DNA from 2 places in the Psychrobacillus mangrovi genome. Region 1 is predicted to be linked to the other one. Evidence: riboswitches for the same ligand, from Rfam matches in the RefSeq annotation. Region 1 holds a riboswitch; the other holds the start of a gene.
The links. A riboswitch is a leader RNA that binds a small molecule or an ion and turns the genes downstream of it on or off. The one in region 1 is predicted to bind thiamine pyrophosphate.

Region 1 (7,916 bases):
TGCGTTCGGTTGTATATGATGTTATTTTAGAAGGGTTATTTTTCTATTCGGGTTTCTCGTTTTTCTATCATCTTGCCAGACATCAAAAGATGGTTGGTACGAGTACAATGATTAACTATATAAATCGGGATGAACAGTTGCATGTTGATTTATTCGTAAAGATTTATAAAGAGTTATTAACAGAGTATCCACAGTTTGATACTCCTGAGCGTGCGAGCGAGGTAGAGGCGATTTTCCGAGAAGCAGCACAACTTGAGGTCGACTGGGCACGTGAGGTAATCGGCGAAAAAATAGACGGCTTGGATATAGAGGACGTGGAAGCCTATATTTATTTTTACGCAAATGTCCGTTGCAACCAGTTAGGCTATGACCGTCCATTCCCAGAATATCGTAAAAACCCATTGAAATGGATTAAAGCTTATGAAGAAGTAGATTTAGGAAAAACAGACTTTTTTGAACAAAAATCTCGCCAATATGTGAAGGTAAATGTGCAGGATAATGGGTTTGATGACTTATGATAATAATGGAAATAAAAGTCTAAGGGAGACGAAAAGAGTTGTCGAAGCAACCAATATAAAAGTAAAAGCAACAAACTCCTCCACGAAAGCTACCAATTCGACTAGAAGAGCAACCAAATAACAAGAAAAGCTCCTTTTGTCATCAAAAGGAGCTTTTGCTTTAAATCCACTCTAAAATTTCAATTCTGTTTCCAAATGGATCGTGTACATAAATTCTATTAGCACCTGGCAGCTCATGGTCCACCAAGAAAGTCACTTCATTTTTTGTTAAATGCTCTTTTAAAGCTTCGAGATTTTCTATTTGAAACGCAGGATGTGCCTTTTTAGCTGGTGCGAATGGTTCCTCAATTCCTATATGAATTTGATAGGTACCAAATTCAAACCAAACACCGCCTTTTTTCTTTAACGCTTCTGGCTTTTCTATTTCTTTGAATCCCAAGACTCCATCAAAAAACTGTCTAGCAATTGGTTCTGAACCTTTTGGAGCTGCTAATTGAACATGATCAATAGATTTAAAAACAAATGACATGAAAAGTCCTCCTTGTTTCGTTCTATTTTCATCATATGCTCAAAAATAGTATTTGAAAATTTTATTGTTATTATTGTTTACTATAAGAAAAACTTATGTCTAAAGTCATGTGGACATAAATTCTTTTATCCGGTCAGAAATTCTTTTATACGGTCATAAAAATTTTTATGCGGACAGAAATTTGTTTATCCGGACACAAGCGTCACGATTCTTACATTTTCAACAAAATTTTATTTACTGTATTTTGATTACGAGCTGTAGAGACCATACCGAGTTTCTTCTCAAAAAAGGTGTTCGTAAATTTCGTTTGATGATAGTTCTTCGACATATTAATGATAATATTTTTTCTTTTCAATACGACAAATTCATCTTCCACTAAGCTGTCGAGTAAAGCTTGCTGTTCATCTGAAATTTCATTAGCTAAAAACATGACATATACCTGATCTTTTAAGAAAACGGGGTGCTGTTGAATCTCTTCTAACTCTGCTTTTGTTCTTAAAACAACAGGAATGTTAAAACCATAAGTAGCAAATAACATTTTTTCAATTTCAAGAATATCATATGTTGTATTATCAAAAATTACATTTCCTGTTTGTATATACGTCCGCACGTTTTCAAAACCCATTTCTTCAAAGAGAGTCTTTAATGACTTCATATCCACTTTATTTTTTGCACCTAAATTAATTCCTCGAAGTAAAGCAACTAATGACATCCTGATCACTCCCATCTTCAATTAAAAAACCCCTACTTTTATCATAACTAAATAAAAGTAGGAGTAAATAAAATTTATTAACCAAGCCAAAATTTGTTCGTGCAGCTTAAAACTAATACCAATAAGAACAAAGCAACAATTATAAAGTCTACTTTCCCAATTGAAATAACTTGAAAATAACTACTTCTGCGCTCACCAGTAAAACCCCTTGCCTCCATTGCAAAAGCCGCCCGCTCCGCTTTCCGAACAGCGCCAGCAAGCATTGGAATTAAAACACTCCTCATGCCAAGCAAACGTTGAATAGCGTTTTTCTCGAGACCTACTCCTCTTAATCGATGGGCTTGCCCAATCTGTACAAATTCATCTTTTAATACAGGCAAAAACTGATAACCTACCATAATGCCATAAGCGATTTTGGGAGAAAGTTTCAATTGTTGCATCAAACTCATCACAAATGTCACAGGATTTGTCGTCAACGCAAACATTAAGGACAAGCTAGAAAAAGCTAATACACGAAAGCTTAACGACATTGCATGATTCAATTGCGCTTCTGTAATATTAACATTCCAAAGTGACCAAATAACTGGTCCGGATTGATCTTCAGAAAAAACAAGCGTAGTCCAGAAATAACCGATTGCTGTTACAAAAAATGGAAGCATAAACAACAACCACTTCTTCCAACTAATTTGGCTAAACAATATTTGTAGCACAAGCACTCCACCCCAAAACACAAGCGGCGTCCAAGGGTCAAAATAGAATGCCATCGTAAACATACATACAGTTATTAATAAAAACTTCACGGAAGGATTCATATTATGCAAAGCTTTTCTCATAATTTAACACTCCTTTCGGAGGTAGCAAATGATGATCTAACAACAAACTTTCATTCTTCCAAACATCATCAGCATCAAATTTCCCAGTCAAACGACCATCGTTCATCAATAAAATTGAATCTGCTAAACAGTAAGCAAATTCCATATCATGTGTAACGATGACAAACGTTGAGCCTGAACGAGCACGTTCGTCAATTAATTGAAATAGCTCAGATAAAGCTATAGCATCCTGTCCAGAAGTAGGTTCATCCATTAAAATAATCTCACGTCCGTCACAAAGCATTGCGGCAATAGCCACTCTACGCTTTTGACCATGGCTGACTGCAAAGGGGTGGGCCTCTGACACTGACTGGAGCTGTAATCGGGAAAGTATTTCTTCTGTATTGTTTCCTCCACCATAAGCAACTTCATCACGTACACTTTTCGTAAGAAATAAAAACTCTGGCGATTGCGGAACATACCCTAAAAAACTAGGTTCCACATTTCCGCTAGAAGGGATTAACTGACACAATGCCTTCAACAAAGTAGACTTACCGCTACCATTTGGTCCTGCTAAAACAGTAACTTCCCCTTGTTTTAATGAAAATGAGGTTTCTTTTAAAAATGGTTTTGCCTTTATTTTATTCGCAACTAGTGAAGCATCTTCTCTTAAACTATTTTTTCTTCTTTCTAATGGGGAACTCGGCTCTCCTTGAATTAATGGAATACTCCTATCAAAAAAATTTTCCCATAAATCCAAACGGTGCTCTATTGCAACTATTGTCATCTGTCTCTTCTGTTGCAACTGATTCAACCATTCAACATATTTTTTCGCAGTGTATGGATCTAAATGCGAGATTGGTTCGTCTAGCAACAAAACCTCTGGCTCCATGATGAGTGCACAAGCAGTTGCAATGCGTTGTTTTTGACCGCCAGAAAGCTTTTGAATAGTTGCATGACGAAATTCGCTCAAGTCTGTTAGAGTCAGAATTTCACTAATTCGTGTTTCCATTTCTTCTCTTGGAACATGCAAATTCTCTAGTGTAAAAGCAAGCTCTTCCTCGACCGTTTGCATACAAAATTGAGCATCAGGATCTTGAAAAACAGTTGCTATTCGGTGATTTATTTCCCCGGGAATATATGAAGTGCTTTCCTTTCCAAATAATTTAACGGAGCCAGTTAAAATTCCATCGCAATTATCCGGGTATAGGCGATTGCCCAAATAAAGTAATGTAGTTTTTCCGCAACCACTTGGTCCTGTAATAACTACACGCTCACCATTTTGAATAGAAAATGAAAGATCTTTCAATATCCATTTGTCCTCATCAGGATAACGAAAACTCACATCTGTAAATTGAATTATGTCATGCACGAACATCACCTTTATTTGTACGAGAAATTGCATATCCCCTAAGTGAACCAGTAGCAAGTAATCCGTCCGACAAAGCTTTACCACCGATACCCGCTATTACGGCTCCACTCAGAATACGTATACCGAACATTAAAGCCACATATCCAGTACTAAATACACTAAATCCTCCTAAAAAGTATCCATAAACAAAACTAAAGACGGAAGATCCTACGCCAGCAAGCATCAACACCCAAAGGTCAAAACGTTTGTAGCGAGTGGCAGCAAATACTGCTTCAGCTCCGAGTCCTTGGATAACCCCTGAAAGTATTAATCGAGGTCCCACAGCATTCCCTAGTAATACTTCAATCGCAGCTGCAATCGTTTCTGAGACGACAGCTGCACCAGGTTTACGAATGATATACATACAAATGATCGACACAATAAACCAAATGCCAAAAATCCATTCATAGGCAATCGGTCCAATAAATCCAGCCCAAATATTACCTATATGAAGAAATAGCAAATAGACAATACCAAACACAACAGCAAATAAAGACATAAGTACAATCTCTTTTAACTTCCAAGACTTCAGCATATTAAAGACCTCCATGCGAAGGGCTATTAATACTCATTGAAACGGTCATGACCAAGTGCTTATATTCTTCTGAGCGAGCATGTGTAAATGTTTCTTCGTAAAATGCAAACACATCATGAATATCCCCGTGAATACCACTTGCATAATGCATAGATTCATTGAATACTCCTCGTTCTTTTGCACGGTCAACTTCTCTATAAATCACATCCATATAATTTGGGTTATTCATCGGATAAAGTGCAAACTGTGAAGATACATATTGCTTTGTATTGTCTTTATTTGCAACTTCATCGCCTTTATCTAAATAGACGTCTCCAGCAGTATCTCCAGGACAACCAGCTGAAAAGGTACCGGATAAAGCAATATGAATACCGGTTTTAGCGGCATGCAGCGTAATTGCCTTTGCCACATTGAATACATGCACCTGTTTCCCTCGAATGACAGTAGACACATCGTCTGTATGCATCCACACATTCGATGTATCAGTTTCCTGAAGCGCACCTTTAATAACTGAAATAAAATCATTAGTCATCGGATGCAAAGAAAAACGAAATCCGACGATAGGGCTTAAACCACATTGCATATAAAAAACCTCCTAAAATTTTTCATAAAAAAAGACCACATCCGTGAAGATGCAGCCACTTATCCAAAATGAAAAAAGTCGGAAAGTCACCGCACTTCCTCACGCAGGTATTATCCTGATCGAGTTTTAAGGGATCGGAGCAAAAGCTCGCATCTCAGCCATAATGGGCACCCCTAGTGCAGAAAACGGTATGTAGTTGTGCAGATTATTGTTCAAAACAATCTGTATTTTTTATGTGCCACCAGTATACCCTATGACACTATCATTGTAAATGTAGTTGCAAAATTTCGTTCTTTAAGAAACTTACATTCGATTTTTCAATGGAGCATAATGAAGAGTTGGAAAGAAAAATTGAAATGTTTGATGATTGAATAAATTTGCTAAAAATCATTACGAATTGGTCTTTTACTCAAAAGGATTAATCGAGGCAGATATTCGAGGAATCTTTAAAGAAGCTTGAATGGAAAGATAAACGAAGGTACGGAGACTGATGAGGGAAATGTCCATGAGTAATTAGCAGCCGAAATTGCATCCTTGGCTACTTTATTTTTGGCAGTTTCTCAAAAAGCTAAGTGCATTAAGGGGGAGAGGGGGCGGGTGTTAAAATAGGAGTAACCATTTAGGATAAAGGGTATTAAGCATGGATCTAGTTGTTATACTGGAGGGGCTATAGAGAAAGTTTTCAACGATATACAATTAGAAGACAGATAACCTGAGTATATGGATGCTTCAAGATATGAAGAATTATTAATGTAGTTACTATGCATACACAACAATTCAATAAATCAGGAATAAGTGATTGAGTAATATTTTTTTTTACAAACTCAATGATTAAAAGGATGAGAAACCGACAATGATAGAAACTTTTCCGGTGGGATTAACGGTCCTTTTATTGTGGGCAGTGTAATTTAGAAAAATAAAAGACTGCTAATTCATAAAGAATAGCAGTCCCTCTTTAGTTTATATTACTAATAAAGTGGTGTAATAAATTTTTTGACTTCTGGGTGTGAGTCTTGTCTAAGTTGATACAAGTTCTTTTATAGTTTTTAGGTTTTTTCTAAAGTAGTCTAAATCTATGTCAATTTTATATTTTTCTTCTGAAAAAGGTTCCAAAACATCACTCAAAAGGCAATCAAACTTGTGGATTAAAAATCTGTACTGGTACTCCCTTGCTAATTCAATTCCTTTTTTAACCCATGAATCATATTCCTTATTATCTTGATTTTTTAAATAGGCAGCATAATAATAGATCGCTTCGACATAATAATATTTGATATGTTCTAAGTTCTCTATTGCAGTTTCATAAAATGTAATTGCCTTTTTGAAATCTTTTTCTAAAAAAGCATACATAAGGTTTTTCAATCCAAATGAATACGGATTTACGACAACAAGGTTCCTAACATCATGCTTATTAATCACACCCATTTTGGCCTTGATATAAGTAAACTGCATAATAGAAAGGTGCTCTTTTTTATAAATTTGATCAATTCGCGTATTTAAGTAATCTAATTCCAAAGTACCTAGATTAAAGAGAACTTCTAATGAAAAGAAAGACTCTTTATTTTTTGTACTATATTCTTCAAACTCGGAAAACAACTTATAGGCACCTATACTAAAGAGTAGATCAGCACTACCAATCCACCAATTTTTATAGGTCTTATTTTTAATAGATTCATTAATAAATTTAAGTTCATTGCCGTATTTATATATACTTGCGGCATTTGAATAAATCTGCGCATTAACAAAATCCTTTGAGTTTAATAATGCAAAAAATCTATCTAGTGGAAGTGATTTTTGCAATTCAATTAAACTCTCTCTAAATTCCCCTTCATAATATCTTAATTTATATATTAGGGTATCTATAAGCATATCAGCTTTGTCAACATCTTGGAAAAAATCTTTTAACCCTCTAATATTTTTTTCATATTTTTTCGCTTGATTAATATCATTTGAATACGTTGCAATATTAGTAATGTATTTCAATAAACTTATTTTATTTGCTACAGACACATGTTCTAAATAATTTAAGCTACTGAAAAGATTTTCCATGTTATAGTCGAAAATCTCTATGAGCTGGCTTTTATTCTCCATTGTTTCCATGGCTTGTAATGAGTAAGCATTGTATTCATATGCTTTGTCATAATATGCTTTTTTTTCATCTACATTTCTATCGTTAAACTTATGTGCTGCAAATCTCCCTACAATAGATTGAAGTTTAATAGTGGCGCTTGAATTTTGTAATAGTGATTTGTTTTCCAAACTTTTTATTTCTTTATCAGTAATTCTATTAATATCTTTTTTATAGTTAACCCCTTTAAACATTTGAACAAAAGTATAAAAATGAATTCCATCAGGGAAAAGGGAAAGTAATTCAAAAACCAATTTCTCCTTGCTGGAAAGTTTACTGTAGGAATAATTTATCGATTGATACAAAGACTTCGATTTTTCAATATTATTATCGACACTTTCTACAAAAATATCATCAAATCCAAGTTTAGTAGTATTAAAGAAATCTTCTTCCAAGTCATCTCTTAATAACTTCATGCTTTTTAATTTTGGTATATTTGACGTAATAATTTTTACGGCTAATGGATTGTTGTTAAGTAAATTTTCTATAATATCATTTCTCAAAATCTTCATTTCAGTAGTATTGATCTCATTTGTATAATATTTTTGGAATAACTCTACACACTCATCTGTTGTTAATGCTCTTAACTCGTATTCCTCCTCAAATTCAAACCCAATCCATTGTCTTGAAGTTGTGGAGATGGTTGCATAATCACATAAAAATGCAACAAGATTCTTTATTTCACTTG
Region 2 (7,916 bases), on a different contig from region 1:
TTGTTACCATTTCAGCTGGTGCAAATGATTTACTAAGACTTGTGCAAGTTAATGCTGCGAATGGTTCCATTGCGTATAAGCAAATCCAGGCAAATTATGCTTTAAATACCGTACGCAAAAATATGGAAGCAATTGTGAAAGAAGTTCAAGTAATTGCACCAACAGCCAAAATATATGTTATGGGCTACTATTTTGCATATCCACATATACGGGAATCACAAAGTGTAGGTATTAAAAAAGAGTTAAATACATTGCATTCTATTTTAAAGACAGAAGCTGAAGCTAATGGGGCGACATATATATCCGTTGAAGAAGCTTTTTCTAATAAAGAAAAAGAGTTAATACCAAATCCATCGGATGTACACCCTACTATGGAAGGATATCGTCTTATGGCTAATGCTTTTTTTAAAAGGTATAACACGAATTTACAAATAAATCCTAATGAACTGCCTGCTCCAAATCCTTTAACTTTTGAACAAATCCTTAATAGTCAAAAAGAAAAAGCAAAGACTCCTGTATCTAGAGTAGAAGGTCTTGATGGTTATTTGTCACTTACGGAATTAAGGTCTTTGATATGAAATTTAGGCTCTAACACGGATGCGCGCTTGCCGTACGCTTCGCATGAGCCTCCGCAGGATGAGTCGTTCCTGCGTCGCTCCCACATCCTTTACGGGGTCTCATTCTTCGCGCTCTTGCGGCTTGTAAGGCGCACATCCTAGAAACAACCGATGATACAGTGCCTTTCAATAATAAGAGTGAAAGCAGAGTCAGCAATTCTTGACTATTAATTGTTGAAAATGTAAGAGAATCTACATTAATCAAGAAAGTACACTTGCATTCGCGCCTTGCAAGCAGCGTGATGTGGAGGACACTGAAAAACTTACGTTTTAAATGAGGTAATTGTTTTTTGAACAAAAATAAGGCACTTTCTAATCAATTTTGAGCAGAAAGTGCTTTATTAAATCGCCATTAATGGACTTAAATGGAGGGTTCCTTGGGGTGAAACCATGGGTAACATCTACCTGCATTTACTTTAATTTATTACACAGGAAAACGATGTTTTTTGATTGAAGAAAGACTTGATTGTAAGCATACAATAGTTGATTTTCGTTTCAGGCGGCGACTCCAGCCGGAATAGCATGAGCTGAAGACCCTGGACTGAGCGTAGCGAGGGAAGCGGCTGAAGCCATGCCGGCGGAAAGCGTCCGCCTGGAATGGAAATCAACGGGGTACATATTAGCTAAGAGATAGCTTGAAGAGTTTTTCAGTGGCCTCCATGATGTGTCGTATAAGACAGATGTATGCGTTAGCATATAGCGGCCCATGTGGACGTGGCCAACGCGAGTGCACATACTTAGCGCATATTAATAATGAATTTCAACAATAAAAAAACCTGCTCCCCGTTAAAACTTATCTGGGAGCAGGTTTATTTATTTTATTGTCTTTTTTGATTTCATTAATTTACGAATAATTGGATAGACCACTGGTGCCCATTTTATCACGATTTTTGCAACGTTTTTTATTTTCATTAGAATCGCTCCCAAAGATTAATTAGTATTAATTTTGTTCCCGTTATAACGGTAGTATAAACATTATCTTAATACCTTCACACCTTGGATAATATTCCATACAAGGATAATAATATAACTAACTAAGTATAAAAATACAAATAAAAACGGTGCCGATGCCATAAAAAGCGATTGTTCATTAACAGCTGCATTCATAAACACGGTAAAAAAGCTCGAGAATAGAGCTATAAATAATACGATCATAAATATAAAGGGGATAAGATGTGAAATTAGCGACCTTTTCGCATGATGTTTCACTTCGGTATCTTGGGAAACAAAGAAGACAATGATCGGAAGTATAAAAGGTGCAAACAATACACTAAAATAAGATAGTGCAGATAAAATTCGGTTGTTTTCCATATGAATACACTCCTCTCCGATTACTTATCTAATATACGTATCTTTACAAAATTAGTTTCAGCTTTTAGCAAAGGAAACTAATATATCTTTATATGTTTCTACTGATGATATGGAAACATACTCTTTTTCTCCATGCCAATCTGCTCCTGATGGCCCAAACTCTACAGCTCCTGTTCCATTTTTTGCATAGAAACGGGTATCCGCTGATCCATGTTGCCCAAATAAATTAGTATTTCGTCCAGTTTTTATATTAGTTACGGATTGTAGCTTAATTACATAGGGATTTTTGTCTTTAGTTGTGACCGCTGGCTCAGAGGCATAAACAAGTACTTCATTTCCGGGAAAATGTTTGTGAGCAACCTCTGTTATTTCTTTAATTATCTCGGTGGGGTTTTGTCCAGGAACAAAGCGTATGTCGTAGCTTATGACACATTCGTCTGGAACAACATTGTATCTGTCGCCTGCATGTATTTTAGCCAAGTTTAGAGAAGGATAATCATAATATTCATTACTAGCAGTTAAAAAAGAGAGTTGTCGAATTTCTTTGTCTAAAGTTAATGCCTCTTCAATTGCATTTATTCCTTCCCAAGGGCGACTACCATGACTTGATTTGCCTTTCATTTTAATATCAAGTTGAACAATTCCTTTTGCTTGGAGGCCGATATGCAAGTGGGTTGGTTCTGCGCAAATAACAAAATCTCCATGATGACCTTGGTCAACTAAATACTTGGATGTTTCTCCAGTTGTTTCTTCGTCGGTTACAAGATGTAGTTGAATTTGTTTCGTAAGTTGTTCAGGTTCTCTGGAGAGTTCATAGAATGCTTGCATCATAGCAGCAACTCCCGCTTTCATATCAGCAGAGCCCCGGCCAAATAATTGATCACCTTCTATAAAAGGATTAAACTGCTCTTTGTTGCCAGGAACTACATCTACATGTCCATTCCAAATAACGCATTCCTTACCATTACCGATTTCAGATACAAGCATAAGCTTAGAATTTATTTTATGTAAAGTTGTACTAATACCTTTTTCTTCAAGCCATTTTTTACAAAATAAAAGTGCTTCATTTGCTCCGTCCACATTATCACTTTTTATACGAATTAAGTCTTTCAACAAATCTATCATGTAAGTTCCTCCATTTTCATATTATATTTTCATAAGTATAACAATGAACAACAGGGGGTTGCATTACTTATTTCATTGGGCTACAATGAACACGAACTAAATAATTCATTACCACAAGGGGCGTCGCTTATGCGGCTGAGATAGTACCCTTCGAACCTGTAAGTTCATGCTTGCGTAGGGATGTGGATGGAAACTGACAATCGCGCGATGTCTGGGTCTATCCCGACGTCGTTTTTTTGTGGTCGAAAAAGGAGATTACTATGAAAAATCAACGCGTTTTATTGTTAGTGGAAATCGCAATTTTTGCGGCTCTTGGATATATTTTAGATATTATAGGATTTGGTATGCCCCAGGGCGGCACAGTCACTTTTGTACTGGTTCCTGTAATTTTAATAGCTTTTCGTCGAGGGATAATGGCGGGCATTATAACAGGATTTTTAATAGGAATGCTGCAAGTAGTAACAGCTCGTTTTTATGCTGCACCATTATCCTTAGAAATTGTCATTCTACAAGTGGGAATAGACTATTTTATTGCATTCATGGTAGCAGGCTTTGCAGGATTATTAAGACCTGCTTTTTTAAAGGCATATGAAAACAAAGATAAAATGAAAATGGCGACTGCGGTCATTACTGGAGCATTTATAGCAGCATTTCTTCGCTATCTAGCCCATGTGACTTCTGGAATTTTGTTTTTTGGTGAATTTGCTGGAAATCAAAACGTCGTAGTTTATTCATTTATCTATAACTCTACTTATATGATCCCTGTATTTTTACTTGCAGCATTTGTTTGTGTGATTTTATTCATTAAGGCTCCGCGCCTTATACTGCCGAACAAAGCATAAATATGATATGATTGTTGTACAGTTTAACCTGTATTAGAATAAGTTAATACAGGTTAAGCCTTCGGCGGATGTCACAGATTTTGTATAAGACATAATCGTGCAAGCACGATACAAAATCTAGACACAAATACGCCAAGGCGTATTTGATATGAGAAGGGATCTTGTAAAGATGATTGTACAAACAAATGAAGAATTAGAAGCGTTAAAAAAAATAGGTCGTATTGTTGCGGAAATTCGTGACGCAATGAGAGTTGCAACAAAGCCTGGTATTACCACAAAGGAATTGGATGAAATTGGTGGTAAGCTTTTTAAAGACCATGGGGCAATATCAGGACCAATGGGTGAGTATGATTTTCCGGGATATACTTGTATAAGCGTAAATGAAGAAGTGGCACATGGTATTCCAGGCTCACGCATTATTCAAGAGGGAGATGTTGTCAATATTGACGTATCTGGATCTTATGATGGTTATTTTTCAGATACAGGCATTTCTTTTGTTGTTGGTGAAGGTTATGAAGAAAAAGAAAAGTTATGTGCAGTGGCAGAAAGTGCGTTTAATCGGGCTATGTTAAAAGTGAAAGCTGGATCTCGCCTGAATAGAATCGGAAAAGAGGTTGAGAGAGAAGCGAAAGACAATGGTTTACATGTCATTATGAACTTAACTGGTCATGGGATTGGTAAATCACTTCATGAAGCTCCACAGCACGTACTCAATTATTATGATGCATGGGATCCAACGATTTTAAAAGAGGGAATGGTGCTAGCAGTAGAACCATTTATCTCTCAAAAAGCTGAACATATTGTAGAATCAGGAGACGGTTGGACTTTTGTGACACCTGATAAATCATTAGTTGCCCAAATTGAGCATACAATTGTCGTGACAAAAGAAGGTCCGCTATTTTTGACCAAATTAGATTGATAAAAAATGGATAGTAAAAAATGCCTTGGAAATTAAGATTTCCGAGGCATTTTTTTTATAAATAATATTCCTACTATAAGTACAAAACTTAAAAAAATTGATGCGGAGGTTATTAATAATTCATGTAACATATGTCGGTAGGCAATCCCGATAAACGCCCAAATAAAGACTAATACAATCACTGGGTCATTATAATGGAAACGAATATGTAATGCAATTGCTGTAGCAATTGTAAGAAAGATAACAACCCAAAGTGATTTCGTCATGCCCCAACCACCAAATTCTACATAAGTAAGATAGTAGTCAATATTATCAAAGGTTGCGACGAATATCCACCCTAAGTAAATAGAAATAGGGAGCCTCTTTATCCATAATTGCTCATCAGAAGAATACGTTTTATATAATATAAACAGTACTCCTAATAAAGCAAATATATCAATAAGGGCGAATAAAAATAACTCGTAATGCCAAAAGAAAATCCAAAGAATATTTAAAATGGAGCTACTTACAAATAATATTACTCTTGTCGCGGATATGGATTCTCCACTTTTAAATTCTTTTACAATATTCCAAATCCAATATGCAAGTAATAAATATATGGCAATCCAGATGAGAAATACGTAGCTTGCAGGAGTAAATAATGAAGGTAGTCTATTTGAAATTTCTCCGGTTGTTTGATGATTAATCGGTAGAGTATTTGCGAGTATATTTACCATGATGGTAGAGAACAAGCTTATAATCAAAAAGATTATTTTAATCATACGCATCCCTCCTATTTATTATAGTATACCTTTGAAATTTTATTGCGACAAATTCATTTGTGAATGTTTCATGGCAAAACCCAGAATAACGGAAAATAAAAATCATGATATAATATATTTCGAACTAGTATGAATTTTTAAGGGGGAAAAATAATGGGGAAATTAGAATATCCGATTACTTGGGATTTAGATGTGTTCTTTGAAGGTGGAAGTGAATCTAAAGCGTTGCGAGACCATTTAGATGTAGTAAAAGAAAAGCTAAAGATGTTTGGAGAAAAATTAGAAAGTTTTACAACTCCCACATCAGTTCAGGAATCAAGTAAAATCGTTAGTATAATTGATGAATTAAAAGATATTGCGACTAATTTGTCGGAAGCTGGAGCGGTAATTGGCTGTTTTCAAGCCCAAGACACTACAGATAAAAAAGCTTCTCTTTTAGAAGGGGAAATAGGAAGTCTGTATGCTAAGTTTTCTTCTATGATGTTAGGTTTTCAACAAACGATTAGTAAGACAACGGAAGAGGTATGGAATGAATTAATAAATTCTGATCAATTACTTGAATTTTCATTTGTTTTAAATGAGTGGAGAGACGAAGCAAAGAGAATGCTTTCTGAAAAAGAAGAGTCTATGATTACAGCTCTTGGTGTAGATGGATATCATGCTTGGGGACAACTATATGATCTATTGGTAGGCGATATTCGCGTAAAAGTTAAAGTAGATGGAGTAGAAAAAGAACTTTCAGTAGGACAAGCAAATAATTTAAGCTCTCATGAAGATGCTATTACACGTAAAGAAGCTTTCGAAGTGCTAGAAGCAGCTTGGACAGATAAAGAAGAATTTTTTGCAAAAACTTTAAATCATTTAGCAGGTTTTCGATTAGCTATTTACGAAAAAAGAGGCTGGGAGTCTGTCCTACCAGAACCTCTTGAAATTAATCGGATGAAGCAGGAGACATTGGATGCAATGTGGGGCGCTATCTCCAAAAATAAAGCTCCTTTCGTCGAATATTTAAATGTAAAATCGACAATGCTAGGTAAAGAAGGGATGCATTGGTACGATTTGGATGCACCAGTAAGTGCTTCAACAGAGAAAATGGGATACCAACAAGGTGCAGAATTTATCTTAAAGCATTTTAAAGAATTTGGACCAAGATTAGAAGCCTTTTCAAGAAATGCTTTTGAAAAAGGTTGGATTGAAGCAGAAGATCGTCCAAACAAGCGTCCAGGTGGCTTTTGTACGGGAATGCCAGTTTCAGAAGAATCCCGTATTTTCATGACTTACAGTGGAACTATGTCAAATGTTTCTACGCTAGCACATGAATTGGGACATGCTTTTCATTCATATGCTTTAAGACCAGTACATTGGATGAATCGTCAGTATGCAATGGGAGTAGCAGAAACGGCATCTACGTTTGCAGAAATGATTGTAGCAGACGCAGCAGTAAAAGAAGCAAAAACAGACGACGAGAAGATTGCTTTACTAGAGGATAAAATCCAAAGAAGCGTTGCTTTCTTTATGAATATTCATGCTCGCTTCTTATTTGAAACAAGATTTTATGAAGAGCGTAAAAATGGAATCGTTTCAGCTGCTCGATTGAACGAGCTAATGGAAATTGCTCAAAATGAAGCATATGGTGACTCACTAGAAACAACGCATCCACATTTCTGGGCTTCTAAATTACATTTTTATATTACAGGGGTTCCTTTTTATAATTTCCCATACACGTTTGGTTATTTATTTTCGTTAAGTATTTATGCTAAAGCAATTAACGAAGGTACAAATTTTGAGGAAAAATATATTGCACTTCTTCAGGATACTGCGGTAATGTCAGTAGAAGATTTAGCGATGAAGCATCTTGGTGAAGATATTACAAAAGAAGATTTTTGGATTAAAGGCATTAATCTTTGCATTCAAGATGTCAACGAGTTCATTCAATTAACTAATGCAAAAGGGTGACGATGTTTGATCTATTTAGAAGGAGACACATGTTATTTACGGACATTAAATGTAAAGGACGCACCCAATCTTGCAAATCTTGTTTATAGAAATAAAAAATATTGGGCTGTATATGAACCATTGCATCGAGATGATTATTATACAACAGCAGTGCAAAGAGAAAAAATACGTGAGTCTCTCTTATTGATGAATGAAAAAAGAGAATATAGCTTTGGGGTATTTGAGCATAATACTGATCAAATGATTGGTAGTATCTCATTATATAGCTTAAAGAGAATGCCTTTTTCTAGTGGACTAATCGGCTATTCAATAGACGAAAAATTAACTGGAAAAGGAATAGCTTCTGAAGCTGTACACCTTGTTAAGCTGTTTGGGTTTGAACATG

Region 2: another riboswitch for thiamine pyrophosphate. It lies ahead of thiT (energy-coupled thiamine transporter ThiT); the one in region 1 lies ahead of WAX74_RS09600 (YkoF family thiamine/hydroxymethylpyrimidine-binding protein).

What each region holds. Positions count from the first base shown of each region.
Region 1 is NZ_JBAWSY010000005.1:162,829-170,744, reverse strand. Features, by position in the region: gene WAX74_RS09630 (ribonucleotide-diphosphate reductase subunit beta) at 1-518, shown strand, start outside; gene WAX74_RS09625 (VOC family protein) at 679-1,047, opposite strand; gene WAX74_RS09620 (DUF1697 domain-containing protein) at 1,259-1,759, opposite strand; gene WAX74_RS09615 (energy-coupling factor transporter transmembrane component T family protein) at 1,837-2,592, opposite strand; gene WAX74_RS09610 (ABC transporter ATP-binding protein) at 2,573-3,949, opposite strand; gene WAX74_RS09605 (ECF transporter S component) at 3,936-4,517, opposite strand; gene WAX74_RS09600 (YkoF family thiamine/hydroxymethylpyrimidine-binding protein) at 4,519-5,100, opposite strand; TPP riboswitch at 5,180-5,285, opposite strand; gene WAX74_RS09595 (SIR2 family protein) at 6,118-7,916, opposite strand, start outside.
Region 2 is NZ_JBAWSY010000007.1:48,681-56,596, reverse strand. Features, by position in the region: gene WAX74_RS11295 (SGNH/GDSL hydrolase family protein) at 1-578, shown strand, start outside; gene WAX74_RS11285 (DUF4870 domain-containing protein) at 1,593-1,928, opposite strand; gene WAX74_RS11280 (M20 family metallopeptidase) at 1,986-3,053, opposite strand; TPP riboswitch at 3,160-3,251, shown strand; gene thiT (energy-coupled thiamine transporter ThiT) at 3,314-3,895, shown strand; gene map (type I methionyl aminopeptidase) at 4,065-4,814, shown strand; gene WAX74_RS11265 (TspO/MBR family protein) at 4,847-5,575, opposite strand; gene WAX74_RS11260 (M3 family oligoendopeptidase) at 5,729-7,531, shown strand; gene WAX74_RS11255 (GNAT family N-acetyltransferase) at 7,538-7,916, shown strand, end outside.